DNA from 3 places in the Paenibacillus xanthanilyticus genome. Region 2 is predicted to be linked to each of the others. Evidence: predicted binding sites of a transcription regulator. Region 2 holds the regulator's gene; each other region holds the start of a gene.

Region 1 (4,177 bases), 860 kb from region 2:
AGTTTTCTATACTGCATCGCTTCTACTCCTTTATGAAAGGTCTCGGTAAGCCGCAGGCATGTAGGCGCATGCCGGATCGCTCGCAAGATAATCCCCGGTTGTCGCATAAGCCCGCGCGCGGGAGCCGCCGCATAGTTCTTTGAATTCGCATGCGCCGCATTTCCCTTTCAGCAGCGATTTGTCGCGAAGCTCCTTCATGACCGGGGAATGCCGGTAAATATCCAGCAAGGAATCCTGGCGAATATTCCCGCACGCGACGGGAAGGAACCCGCTCGGATAAACGTCCCCGACATGGCTGATAAAGACAAAGCCGTCTCCGTCATTCACGCCCTTGGGCGCTCTTCCGAGTACGTCGAAGCGCTTGGGGCCAGATTGAGCGGGATGAACGCCCTGAAGGGCTTCGGCCTTCTTGGCTTGCGTGACGACGCGGCGGTAGAACGGGGCTTCCGTCGATTTGATGCCGTAAGGCGCGGACTTCCCCAGTTGGTACAGCCAGTGCATCACTTCTTCGTGCTGCCGAGGCAGAATCATGTCTTTCTGCATGCCGCGGCCAGTGGGGACCAGGAAGAATAAGCTCCATAGCACGGCTCCCATCTCGCCGACTTTCTCCGCGATCTTGGGCAGATCCGTCAGATTGTAATTCGAAACGGTCGTATTGATCTGGATCGGAATTTGTAGTTCCTGCAGGCTGCGAATGCCCCGCATCGTCAAATCATAAGAGCCTTTCGTGCCTCGAAAGTGGTCATGGATGTCCGCTGTTGAACCATCCAGACTGAACGCCCAACGCGACAAGCCGACTTCCTTCGCTTTCTCGATCGCGGATTTCGTCACCTTCGGGGTGGCGCTCGGCGTCATGGATACGGGGAGCTTCTTCTCTTTAATGGCATATTCCGCGAGTTGAAATAAGTCAGGACGCATCAGCGGATCGCCGCCAGTGAAAACAAAGAGAGGCTCATCCATTCGGGCAATCTCGTCGATCAGCAGCTTGCCTTCTTCAAAAGTAAGCTGTCTGGGATCGGGTTTGTACTGCGCTTCCGCACGGCAATGCAGACACTTGAGCGCGCAAGCGCGCGTGACCTCCCAGATGACGATAAACGGATATTGGTCGTAGTTTCGTGAACGGAGCTGCTGCATCCCGGTTATCGCTCCTTTCTTATGGAGTAGTAACTTCGTTCGTCTCATTATAGGGAAGGGGCCTGCATCGCAATGTGTGCCAGATCACAAATGCAGACGTTACATGCTTTCTTCACCCTTGTTGTGACGGTTTCTTGATGGGTAAAACGCGAGGAGACTTGAATTACGATCGAATTCGTTTCTCGCCTGCAATGGCTTGAATGGGCTCGATATTCTGGGTGAACTCAAGCGTCCCGATGTAGTCGCCCTTCTCGTCCCGCACGGCAAAATAACGAATGTACGCGTACTTATCGCGGATTCGGATCCAGAAATCTTCGCTATCTTTTCGCCCCGATTTAAAATCGTCCAGCAGCGCTTCAACAATATGCGCGCTCTTCGGGGGATGGCAGTTTTGCACCGTCCGACCGATGACCGCCTTGGTCCTCGCGAATATGCGCTCCTTACCATGCGAGAAATAGCGAACAATATCCTCGTGGTCGATGAAGGTAATATCGACGGGGAGATGATTGAAGACCAGCTCCAGCTGCTTTAAGGACAATACGCCCGTTTCCATCTTGATGTAACCTCCGGTGATGGCGTGCCCGTCCACGTAGGATCTGGTCGGCTTCCACTTCGTCTCCGGTGCCGCTAGGCAATAGCCGATATCGTCGCTTTCCCGAGCGATTTTGACCCATTCATCTTCCGTTAAATTGCTCAGCGCCATCGGAAAAAGGATGTTCTCTTCTCTGTAGATCATCCCGCTGATTTGCTCGACGGCAAATTCAAGTTCCTTGATGACGGCCATTCGATCCCCCGAGTAGCTGACGAGCTTTCGCTTCGCCTCCTTCAACGAATCGCGGATATAATCGTCCAGTCTCCACATGTTCACGGAAGGCCCGGTAATGCCGTACTTCTCTAAATAGGGGAATAGGAGCTGCTCTTTGCGCGTGTAATGCTTGTCGATGTCCAACAAAGCGTTGACAACTTCGTGTAAGGCCCATTTGTTCGGCGGCGAATCTTCGCCCTGAAACGCGTTCATGACGGAAGTCAGCTGCTCGATGACGTTCTCGATGGCCCGATTCTCCAATTTGAAAGTATGGATGGGGTGCCCGGGCTCGTCGGCTGTACTTTCGTTGCCAACGATTTTCCCCTCGATAATGGATAGATGGGCATCGGCTAATCGGGTTATTTCTTCCGGGGAAAGCGCACGGGCTGCCAGCAGTTCTTTCTGAAGCCGTGACAGCTCCGCCGCTTCTTCCACCGTAATTCTTCCGACCGCAGCATCAAATTGCGTCTTTACCTCCTCCACGGATTTGCCGTTGACCAAATCCTGCACCATGTTCTTCAGCAGCGTGTCGCGAGTTGCTGCATGATGCGCTTTGAATTGCTCCCGATTATTAATGAGCTCGCTCATAAGGAACCTCCCGTACTGATGAGAATTATTATCAACGGAATGGTAACACATTCGCCGGATGGGTAACGTGATGCGTATCACAAATGGCGGAAGTATCCATTGATCAGGATCGTACTGTGATGCGGCTCACAAAACATTGCTTCGGTATGGACTATACTTGGCTTATCACGACCCGCATCGGGAAGATGAAGTAGGAGGGGGAGGGAAAAGCGTTGGAGGGAGCAGACCGGATTGCCCAATTGGACGTAAGGCCGCATCTTCGCAAGAAACTCGAGCCTTTCCAGCTTATTATGAATGCCGTGAACAGGCTGCAGAAGGATCAGATATTCGTGCTGCATGCCACCATCAAACCGACTCCTTTGCTGGGCCTTCTCAAAATGAAAGGCTATAGGAACCGCGTGCAATCCGTCGCGCCGGATCATTGGATCGTCGGCTTCCTGCACAAAAGCCAAGGGAAGGCCAGACTGGAGGAGCTTGATTTGCTGCGGTTCGCGAACGTAGAGGAAGGGACGGTCGATGAAGGCGCGACGGAGGAGGGAGCGTCCACGCATCCGGCTGCTCTGCACGAGCTTCCTCTTGGCGACGCCGAACACGGTCGATTGATCGAGCTGGACAATCGAGGGCTTGAGCCGCCCCAGCCTATGGTCCGAACGCTTAAGGCGTTAGAACAATGTGAACCGGGCGACCGCGTCCTGATCCACAATGACCGGGTGCCCATGTTCTTGATCGAAGAGCTTCAGAAGCTCGGATTCGGCTATCGAATCGAGATGCAGCCGGACGGCTCGGCCAAGCTGATGATCACGAAAACGGATAAATAAACGAGGTGGTTCCGATGTTTCGGCTCCCATTGTTATTCATTGCAACGGGTATGATTAGCTTCATTCTCTACCATGCGTTGTCCTTGTTTACGCTGGGCGCGTGGATGATCGAACCGATCCGCAGTCCGGATGGATGGTTCCGCGCCCATCTGCTGATTTTGGACTGGGCGACGATGATTGCGATGGGAGCCGTATATCAGTTGATGGACGTCGTGCTGCAGCGCCGGATTTACAGCGTCAAGCTGGGCTATCTTCACTATGTCGGCTTTACCTTGGGGACGATTCTGCTGCTTGCCGGATTTGCGTCCGTTAACGTGCCGCTGCTGGCGGCAGGCGCGGTTCTGACCTTGCTGGGCATTGGGTTGTTCGTAGGGAACGTAGGGGTGACGATACTTCAAGCGCGGCAATGGAATGCGGTAACGATAAGCACGGCATGCGCGCTTGTATATTTACTATTGACGGCCGTGATCGGGACTGTAATGGGATTAAACTTCGCGTTCCCGATTTGGCTGGAAGGCCATGACCGGCTATTAGCCGCGCATATCTGGATGGGATTGATCGGTTGGTTCGGGCTGCTCATTACGGGATTCAGCTATAAGATGCTGCCGATGTTTTATCTGGCCCATGGACATTCGACGAGACTGCAAGGCTATATCATCGTCCTGATCAACTTGGGGGTCATCGCGGGGGCCGAGACCTTCCTTCTCGGCGGCGGAGGCGGGCCTCAGGCCGTGTCCATCGGTTTCCTCGTGCTGGCTTTCGGGTTGTATGGCGCGTTCATGACCGAGGTCGGCAAGCATCGACACAAACGCAATCCGGGACTTGGCATTTG
Region 2 (4,177 bases):
CCGATTCAGCAGAGACGGGACAGCTGGTGCTCCGCTTGCGCCATGGCAATTTGCCGAAAGGCTGGGGCGACGCGCAAATCGTGGAGGAAAGCATTCACGGGCATTTGAGCAAAATCGTGCGAACGCTGGATAAAGTGTTCGGTGAAATCAAAGACGAAGTCGACGACTCGGCGATCGTCGCGATGGTGACGGACTTGAGCGGGACGGTCAAGGATTTGACACGGGCACGCGACGAGCTTCGCACCTTCATGAAAGCCGACAAGGCTGATATGGTGTATTGGCTGGAGGGAAACACGAATTTCAGGGCAAAATCCATCCATCTTTATGCCGTGCCGGCCGATGTCAGCGAGCAGCTGCGCACCCACTTCTTCGACGCCAAGAAAAGCGTCGTGCTTACATCGGCGACGCTATCGGTGCAGAAGTCGTTCCAATATGCGGCGGAACAGCTCGGGCTCGGCGAAGACGAGAAGAATGGCCGACTGAAGACGGTTCAACTTCCGTCTCCGTTCAACTACAGAGAACAGGCGCTCGTTGTCATCCCGCGCAATTTGCCTGTATTGAAGGGGGCGGCAGGCGATCCTCACTTTAACGAGCTGCTGATCAAGTCGCTTGCGGATACGGCGGTCGAGACGAAAGGACGGATGCTCGTGCTGTTCACTTCGTACCGGATGCTGAAGCAGGTATACGATCCGTTGAAGGAACTGCTTGCAGCAAGCGGCATTCAGCTGATTGGGCAAGGCATCGACAGCGGCAACCGGAGCAAGCTTACCAAGCGGTTTCAACAGCAGGCCAAATCCGTACTGCTGGGCACGAGCAGCTTCTGGGAAGGCGTCGATATCCCCGGCGATGCGCTGACGTGCCTCGCGATCGTCCGACTTCCGTTCCAGCCGCCGAATCATCCGCTCATCGAAGCGAAATCCGAAATGCTGCAGCAGCAGAAGCAGAATCCGTTCATGAAATTGTCGGTGCCGCAAGCCGTTATCAAGTTTAAGCAGGGCTTCGGCCGGCTCGTCCGCACCTCGAAGGACAAAGGAATCGTGCTCATCTATGATACGCGCGTAATCGATACCTACTATGGCAAATACTTTCTTTATTCGCTGCCGGGTCCGAAAATCGAGACGATGCATTTGGATCAAATCGTGCCGCGCATCCGCGATTGGCTATCCACCAAAGCAGGAGAGGAGGTCCGCACATGACTAAGACGTTCAAAATTTCCGAAGCCGTCGTTCGCCGGCTGCCGGTCTATCTTCAAGTGCTCGGCGATTTGCACAAGCGCGATATTCAAACCGTCTCTTCCCAGGAGCTTGGTAACAAACTGGACTTGAATCCGGCGCAAATTCGTAAGGATTTGGCCTATTTCGGAGAATTCGGACGCAAAGGCATCGGCTATGACGTTTCGTATTTGATCGAGAAAATCAGGCAAATTTTGAAGTTGGATCAGCCGCTGAGCGTCGGGTTGGTCGGCGCTGGTAATTTAGGCCGCGCGTTGTGCAATTATAATACGTATTTGAAGGATAATATGAAAATAACGGCGGTATTCGACGCGCATGCGCCGATCGTCGGCACGAAAATCAACAGCTTGACCGTACTGCCCATGGATAGTCTGATCGAGAAAGTGAAAGAACTGAACATCCGAATCGGGATTATTACGGTCCCTGCATTCGAAGCGCAGAACGTGGCCGATCGATTCGTGGCGGCAGGCGTCGAAGGGATATTGAACTTCGCGCCTGTCATCCTGCGCGTACCCGAACACGTTCGCATTCACTACGCGGATTTTACCCGGGATCTGCTCAGTTTGGCGTACTATTTGGAGAAAGAAGGAGAGACCGAGAATGAACCGGTTGTGGATTGAGAACGGCACGTTCGTCACGATGGACGATAATCAGCCTTGGGTGAAAGGTCATATGGTCGTGGAGAACGACCGCATTACATACATAGGTGAGGCAGCGCCAACGCCGATTCCCGAAGGGGCGGAACGCATCAACGGCCAAGGTCTGGTTTTCATGCCGGGACTGATCAATACGCATGCGCATTCGGCCATGTCGCTGCTGCGGGGGTATTCGGACGACGAAGCGCTGCAGGTGTGGCTGCAGGATAAAATGTGGCCGATGGAAGGCAAGTTCAACGACGAAGACGCGCATTGGGGGAATGCCCTGGCCGTGATCGAAATGCTGAAGTCCGGCACGACGACGTTCGTGGACATGTACGACCGGATGCCGATTTTGGCCAAAGTCGTGGAGCAGTCGGGGATGCGCGGCGTGCTGACGCGCGGTGTGATCGGCCTCTGCTCGCCGGCGGAGCAAACCGCGAAGCTCGAAGAAGCGAAGCAGTTCGCCAAAGAGTGGAACGGTCAAGCAAACGGACGGATTCGGACGATGCTTTCGCCGCATGCGCCTTACACGTGTCCGCCGGATTACATTGAACGTATTGTAGCCGCGGCGCATGAGCTGGATGTGCCGCTTCATACCCACATGTCCGAATCCGCGGCAGAAGTGCAGCAGAACGTCAACGATTACGGTACCCGTCCGGTGGAGCATCTAGATAAGCTGGGCTTCTTCTCGCGGCCGTCGCTCGTGGCGCATGCCGTGCATCTGAACGACGACGAGATTGCGCTGCTGGCCGAACGCCGTGTGGCGATTTCCCACAACCCGGCGTCGAACCTGAAGCTGGCGAGCGGCATCGCGCGCGTGCCGGAGCTGCTGAAGGCCGGTGTGACCGTGTCGCTTGGCACCGATAGCGCGGCGAGCAATAACAACTTGGATCTGTTCGACGAGATCCGCATCGCGGCGCTGATCCATAAAGGCGTATCCGGCGATCCAACGGCGATTCCGGCCATGGAAGCGCTGCGGATGGGCACGGTCTATGGCGCCCGGGCGATCTGGCAAGCGGATGAGATCGGCGCGCTGAAAGCCGGCATGAAAGCCGATTTTATTGCCATTAATACGGAACAACCGCATTTTTACCCGCAGACGGAAATCGTCTCGCATCTCGTGTACAGCGGCTCCGGCCGCGACGTGCAGCATGTCTGGGTCGATGGCCGCCAGGTCGTGAAATCTGGCGTGTGCACGCTGCTCGACGAGCAGAAAATTATGGCCGAGGCACAACGCGCGTTTGAAGGGTTGCTGGCCCGTTAATGCGGACCGTACGACGCAAACGTCTTCCGTTTTGGACGCCGGTGCGAATTGCGTTATTCTCAGCGGTCGTCGCGGTGACGCTGCTGATCGGCCTTAACGCTTATTACATGCACGTTCAAGGCCCGCGGTGGAAGGAAGAGAACCAAGCGAAGTGGCAAGCCAAACAGATGGCCGGTCTTGTCTCGACAAAGGATGCCTACAAGTACGTGTGGGATACGACGGCTTGGGTTGTCGAAGGGAAGGACGCGGATGGGGACGATGCCGTCGTCTGGTTGACCGGGGAGAAGCTGGACCAGTTTATCGTGCGTAAGAAGAGGGACAGCGTCATCAGAGCCCAACTGAAGGAGCAGTTTTTCCAAGGGAAGCCGGATGCGGAGCTGAAGCAAATGCAGCTCGGGATGCTGGAAGGCCAGCCGGTGTGGGAGTTGTTCTACGCGCGGGATCAATCCGGCGAGCTGATGTATTATTATGATTTTTACCGGTACAACGATGGCGGTTATATCATCACCTATAACTTGCCGAAACAATAATCACGGACGTAAGCCGCTGCAGACGCAGCGGCTTTTTTTGGCATACTCAAGGGCATACTCGGCGTGGAACATCGTGCCGTGGAACATTTTGATTCATGAATAATCGAGCGGAATGCGATAAACTAAAGTTCAGGTTGAGAGGATGCGGACAGAGCAGTGACGATAGAGCGGATGTGAAGGCTGCCAGCACTGCCAGCACTTACACGCACGCTCGGTCCATGACGTGTGTTATACTTTTTGATACGGATTAGATATTTCTATCGGATTAGAAGGAATTATATAGACCGAATCTGCGAGAGGGGGCTTTTCAGCCATGAGAATAAAAGTCGTACCAACATTGATGACCGCCGTGTTATCCGCATCCTTGCTTGTCGGGGGATGGTATGCCTACCGTAACGTGGCGACGGTCCAGCCTTTGGAGCAGATCGTGAAAGAAGTGCCGGGCGTAACCGCAGCTACGCCGATCGTCGACCGCGAGAACGTGACGGTCCAGCTAACACTGACGCCGGAGGC
Region 3 (4,177 bases), on a different contig from region 2:
TCAACTTTATCAAATTGACGAGAGAGCAGCAGCTCGACGTCATCAGCCGCACGTTCCACGGGGAAATTTGACAGCTAGACGTGCATCATGGAAAGGAGCGTGGCCCGCATGAAAGGCCGTATACATTCAATGGAAACCTTTGGGACGGTGGACGGCCCCGGCATCCGCTTCGTCCTGTTCATGCAGGGCTGCGCGCTGCAATGCCAGTTTTGCCATAACCCCGATACTTGGGACACGGCAGGAGGCCGCCAAGTCACGGTGGAGGAGATTTTAGCGGAAATCGAGCCGTACCTGGCCTATTACAAAGGCTCGGGCGGCGGCATTACGGTGACGGGCGGAGAACCGACGCTGCAGGCCCCTTTCGTCGCCGAGCTGTTCAAGGCGTGCAAGGAGCGGTTCGGGCTGCATACCGCGCTGGACAGCTCGGGATTCTGCGAGACGTCCCACGCGGCGACACTGATGGAATATACCGACCTCGTGCTGCTCGATTTGAAGCAGATGAACAAGAAGAAGCACGAAAGGCTGACCTCCCAGCCGAACGACCGCATTCTGAAATTCGCCCGCTGGCTGTCCACGATCGGCAAGCCGGCGTGGATCCGGCACGTGCTCATTCCGGGCATTACGGATAATGCGGAGGATCTGAACGCCTTGGGCGAATTCATCTCGCTGCTCTCCAACGTCGAGAAGCTCGAACTGCTGCCCTACCATCGCATGGGGGTCTACAAGTGGCAGGCGCTCGGCCGCGAATACCCGCTGGAGGGCGTGCCGACTCCGACGGAACGGGACATTCGGCGGGCCAGGGAAGTCATCGACCGGGCCAGGAAACATATCGTGCTGTAATAGTTGGCAAAGAAGGCGCATTTTGCGCCTTTTTTGCGTAGGTACCTTCCGGCGATCCGCCGGGGTTATCAGGGTTTTCCCGCATACGTTCGGTGGAATAAGAAGGCGATTGGAGCAAATTACCTGTCTAAATTGTGATTTCCCTCACAGCGAAGCGGGGGGAAACCCGCCGCAAAGATCAGTGGAGCCCCCGATGTTCGGCGAAGGCCGCGCCGCGATATGATAGAGGCAACAAGGAAGCCGGTCGGGGCTTGAAAGGGGACGGATGAGAATGGGAATGATGGTGAATCGCGCGGAGGGCTTGGAGCCGATCTTGTCAAATGAAAGCTTCGAACTGCTTAAGGGCATCATGTATATCAAACAGGTCGAGAAAGGCAGCTGTCTGTTTTGGGAAGGCGATAAGGCGGATAAATTGTTCTTTCTTTTCGGCGGCCGGGTCAGGACGACCAAATCGTCGGACAGCGGTCGGACGCTGACGCTGTACTTGCATCAGAAGGGCGATCTCATCGGGCAAGTGGACCCGTTCCAGGACTCCGTGCACGGCTTCAGCGCGGAAGTAACCGAGGATGCGAAAGTCGGCGTCATTCAGCGCAAAGACCTCGAGGTGCTGTTGTGGCAGCACGGGGATTTGGCGGTGGAGTTTATGAAATGGATGGGGCTGATGCACCGGCTGACACAGACCAAATTCCGCGATCTGATGATGTTCGGCAAGACCGGCGCGCTGTGCTCGCTGCTCATCCGGCTTAGCAATTCGTACGGCAAAGACAAGGACGGCGGCATCTTCATCGACCTGAAGATCAACAATACCGAGATGGCCGATATGATCGGCGCCACGCGCGAGAGCGTCAACCGGATGCTGAGCGACCTGAAGAAGGAAGACGTGATTCAATACGCGGACGGACACTTCTTGATCAAGGATCTCCATTATTTGCGGGATGTATGCCATTGCGAGAACTGTCCGAAAGAGATTTGCCGCATGTAGGGAGCATCAAAAAGGACGATGACGGGCGCAAGGGATGACCGGTGCGGCAACCGCACGTGAGAAATTTCACAGCTTCTCCCCCGGCTGCGGGCGTATACTCGGCTCATAACAGAGCGGGGGGAGATAGAGAATGGGATACACGAAACCGGAACAATTAGCCAATCTTGCCGTCGAGATGGGCGTCAAGAAAGCGTCGCTGCCGCTTCGAGCCCAGGCGGTGCTCGGCTTCGCGGCCGGTGCCTTCATCGCGCTCGGCTTTCTGCTCGCCATTAAGGTGAGCGCGGGCATCCCCGAATCGTGGAGCGGCATGAACAACTTCATCGGCGCGGCGGTGTTCCCGCTGGGCCTGATCCTTTGTCTAGGCGCAGGCGGGGAGCTGCTGACCGGCAATATGATGGCGGTCCCGCTCGCTTGCTTTGCGGGCAAATTGACCTGGCGCAAGTGGGCGGCGAATTGGAGCGTGATCACCGTCAGCAATATGGCGGGGGCGCTCTTTGTTGCTTACGTGTTCGGACATCTCGCGGGGTTGACCGAACACGGTCCGGCGCTCGCGCGAATGGTTGCGCTGGCGAGCGGCAAGCTGGAGGAGTCGTTCCTCGTCGCGTTCATATCCGGCATTGGCTGCAACTGGCTCGTCTCGTTAGCGGTATGGATGGCGAACGGCTCGAAGGACGGAGCGGGATTCGCCGTAGCGGTCTGGTTTCCGACGATGGCCTTCGTCGCGCTCGGCTTCCAGCACGTCGTCGCCAACATGTTCCTGATTCCTGCGGCGATCTTCGCGGGCGAAGCGGGATGGCTCGATTGGCTGTACAATTTCGTGCCCGTGTACCTCGGCAACGCGGTCGGCGGCTCGCTCTTCGTCGGCGGATTGTACGCCCTCGCTTATATCCGAAAATCATAACCGTCCTTGCGCAAGCGGCGGCGCCAGCGAGATCGACTCTCGGGCGCCGCCGCTTGTTGCGTTCTTCACTTGCGGAATTCCCTGAGCGGTGAATGGGGGAGTTCCCTTACATACAAGTTCCCGCGGAACTTTTACAATATAGATAGAAAATAACTGAACCTGGGTCAACCGGCGGAAAGAAAGGTGAAAAACCAGTGAACGGTTCGAATATAAGAGAGCACCTGGCATTGGAATTGGAGCGGCTTCGGGAGCGCAACGGCAGCGACTTCGCCGCGATCGCGCTTCCGGCGTCGGACGACCGCGCCATGCGCTGGCAGATCGTCCTCGGCGGTCGCAACGGGAAAGTCGGGCAGATGAAAATTAAACCGGGGGTCGGACTCGGCGGTATGGTGCTGCGGCACGGGACGGTATACACTGTTAACGATGGAGAAAACGCAGAATTGCTGGAAGCGTGTCCCGTCATGCTCGCCGAACGGCTCGCGTCGGGTATCGCCTGTCCGCTGATCGAGAGCGACACGGGTCCGGCAGCCGGCATCCTGTTGTTCGGCAGGAGAGGAAGGGAAGCCTACGAGAAGTTCGCGATATCGCGAATCGGGGAGGAATTCCGAGATTCGGGGCTGCTAACCGGCCTCCTTGACGGCGACTTCGGTTAGAGCGGGCTGCGTGAACAGCGGAAAGAGGGATCGGAATGATAAAAATTTTGATCGTGGACGATCACGCCATGGTTCGCTCCGGGATGCGGCTGCTGCTCGGCGGCAAGGACGATATCGAGGTCGTCGGCGAAGCTTCCGACGGCGATGAAGGCATACGCGCGGCGGAATCGCTGCGTCCGGATGTCATCTTGATGGATCTGAGCATGCCTCATGGCAAAGACGGCCTGACGGCCGCCGCGGAGCTCAAGGAACGGATGCCGGAGACGGCCGTTCTCATCTTGACCATGCACGACGACGATGAATATTTGTTCCGGGCGATTAACGCGGGCGCCGCCGGATACGTACTCAAGAGCGCGCCGCACGAGGAGCTGCTCACCGCGATCCGCTCCGTCGCCAAGGGCGACGCCTACCTGTATCCGACCGCCACGAAGCGGCTCATGAACGAATACGTGGAGCGCATGAAGCGAGGCGAGAGCTCGGACGTATTCGATACGCTCTCCGAGCGGGAGAAGGAAGTGCTGGCGCTGGCGGCTCAAGGCTACGCGAACAAAGAAATCGCCGAGCAGCTCGTGATTAGCGTCAAGACGGTGGAAACCCACAAGAGCAACGTCATGGAGAAGCTCGGACTGAAAACGCGGCCGGAGCTGATCAAATACGCGATGAAGAAAGGACTGCTGCAGTTTGACTAACGATCCGATGTATCCGGAACGAGACGTCATCGCCGAGCACGTCGAGGCGCTGCTCGCCCGCTTGGACGAGGAGCTGGGAGAAGGCGCGTTCCGCGCCGAGTTGAGACAGTCC

The links. Region 2 encodes Rex, which represses fermentation and respiration genes when NADH is low (regulators of the CRP and FNR family bind a similar motif). Its sites were predicted from a motif close to TTGTGAAATATTTCACAA; they were not measured.
Region 1: ACFSKT_RS11950 (DUF438 domain-containing protein) is a predicted target of Rex. The motif match lies at 2,593-2,610, and genes of this name have one in related genera.
Region 3: ACFSKT_RS25235 (formate/nitrite transporter family protein) is a predicted target of Rex. The motif match lies at 1,877-1,894, and genes of this name have one in related genera.

Annotation. Positions count from the first base shown of each region.
Region 1 is NZ_JBHUHA010000001.1:2,829,684-2,833,860, reverse strand. Features, by position in the region: gene ACFSKT_RS11960 (nitric-oxide reductase large subunit) at 1-17, opposite strand, end outside; gene ACFSKT_RS11955 (TIGR04053 family radical SAM/SPASM domain-containing protein) at 31-1,134, opposite strand; gene ACFSKT_RS11950 (DUF438 domain-containing protein) at 1,298-2,527, opposite strand; gene ACFSKT_RS11945 (DUF2249 domain-containing protein) at 2,740-3,345, shown strand; gene ACFSKT_RS11940 (hypothetical protein) at 3,360-4,177, shown strand, end outside.
Region 2 is NZ_JBHUHA010000001.1:1,966,363-1,970,539, reverse strand. Features, by position in the region: gene dinG (ATP-dependent DNA helicase DinG) at 1-1,196, shown strand, start outside; gene ACFSKT_RS08140 (redox-sensing transcriptional repressor Rex) at 1,193-1,852, shown strand; gene ACFSKT_RS08135 (amidohydrolase) at 1,833-3,134, shown strand; gene ACFSKT_RS08130 (cell wall elongation regulator TseB-like domain-containing protein) at 3,134-3,664, shown strand; gene ACFSKT_RS08125 (hypothetical protein) at 3,978-4,177, shown strand, end outside.
Region 3 is NZ_JBHUHA010000002.1:1,827,004-1,831,180, reverse strand. Features, by position in the region: gene pflB (formate C-acetyltransferase) at 1-71, shown strand, start outside; gene pflA (pyruvate formate-lyase-activating protein) at 109-840, shown strand; gene ACFSKT_RS25240 (Crp/Fnr family transcriptional regulator) at 1,118-1,822, shown strand; gene ACFSKT_RS25235 (formate/nitrite transporter family protein) at 1,953-2,723, shown strand; gene ACFSKT_RS25230 (GAF domain-containing protein) at 2,918-3,376, shown strand; gene ACFSKT_RS25225 (response regulator) at 3,412-4,065, shown strand; gene ACFSKT_RS25220 (PAS domain-containing sensor histidine kinase) at 4,073-4,177, shown strand, end outside.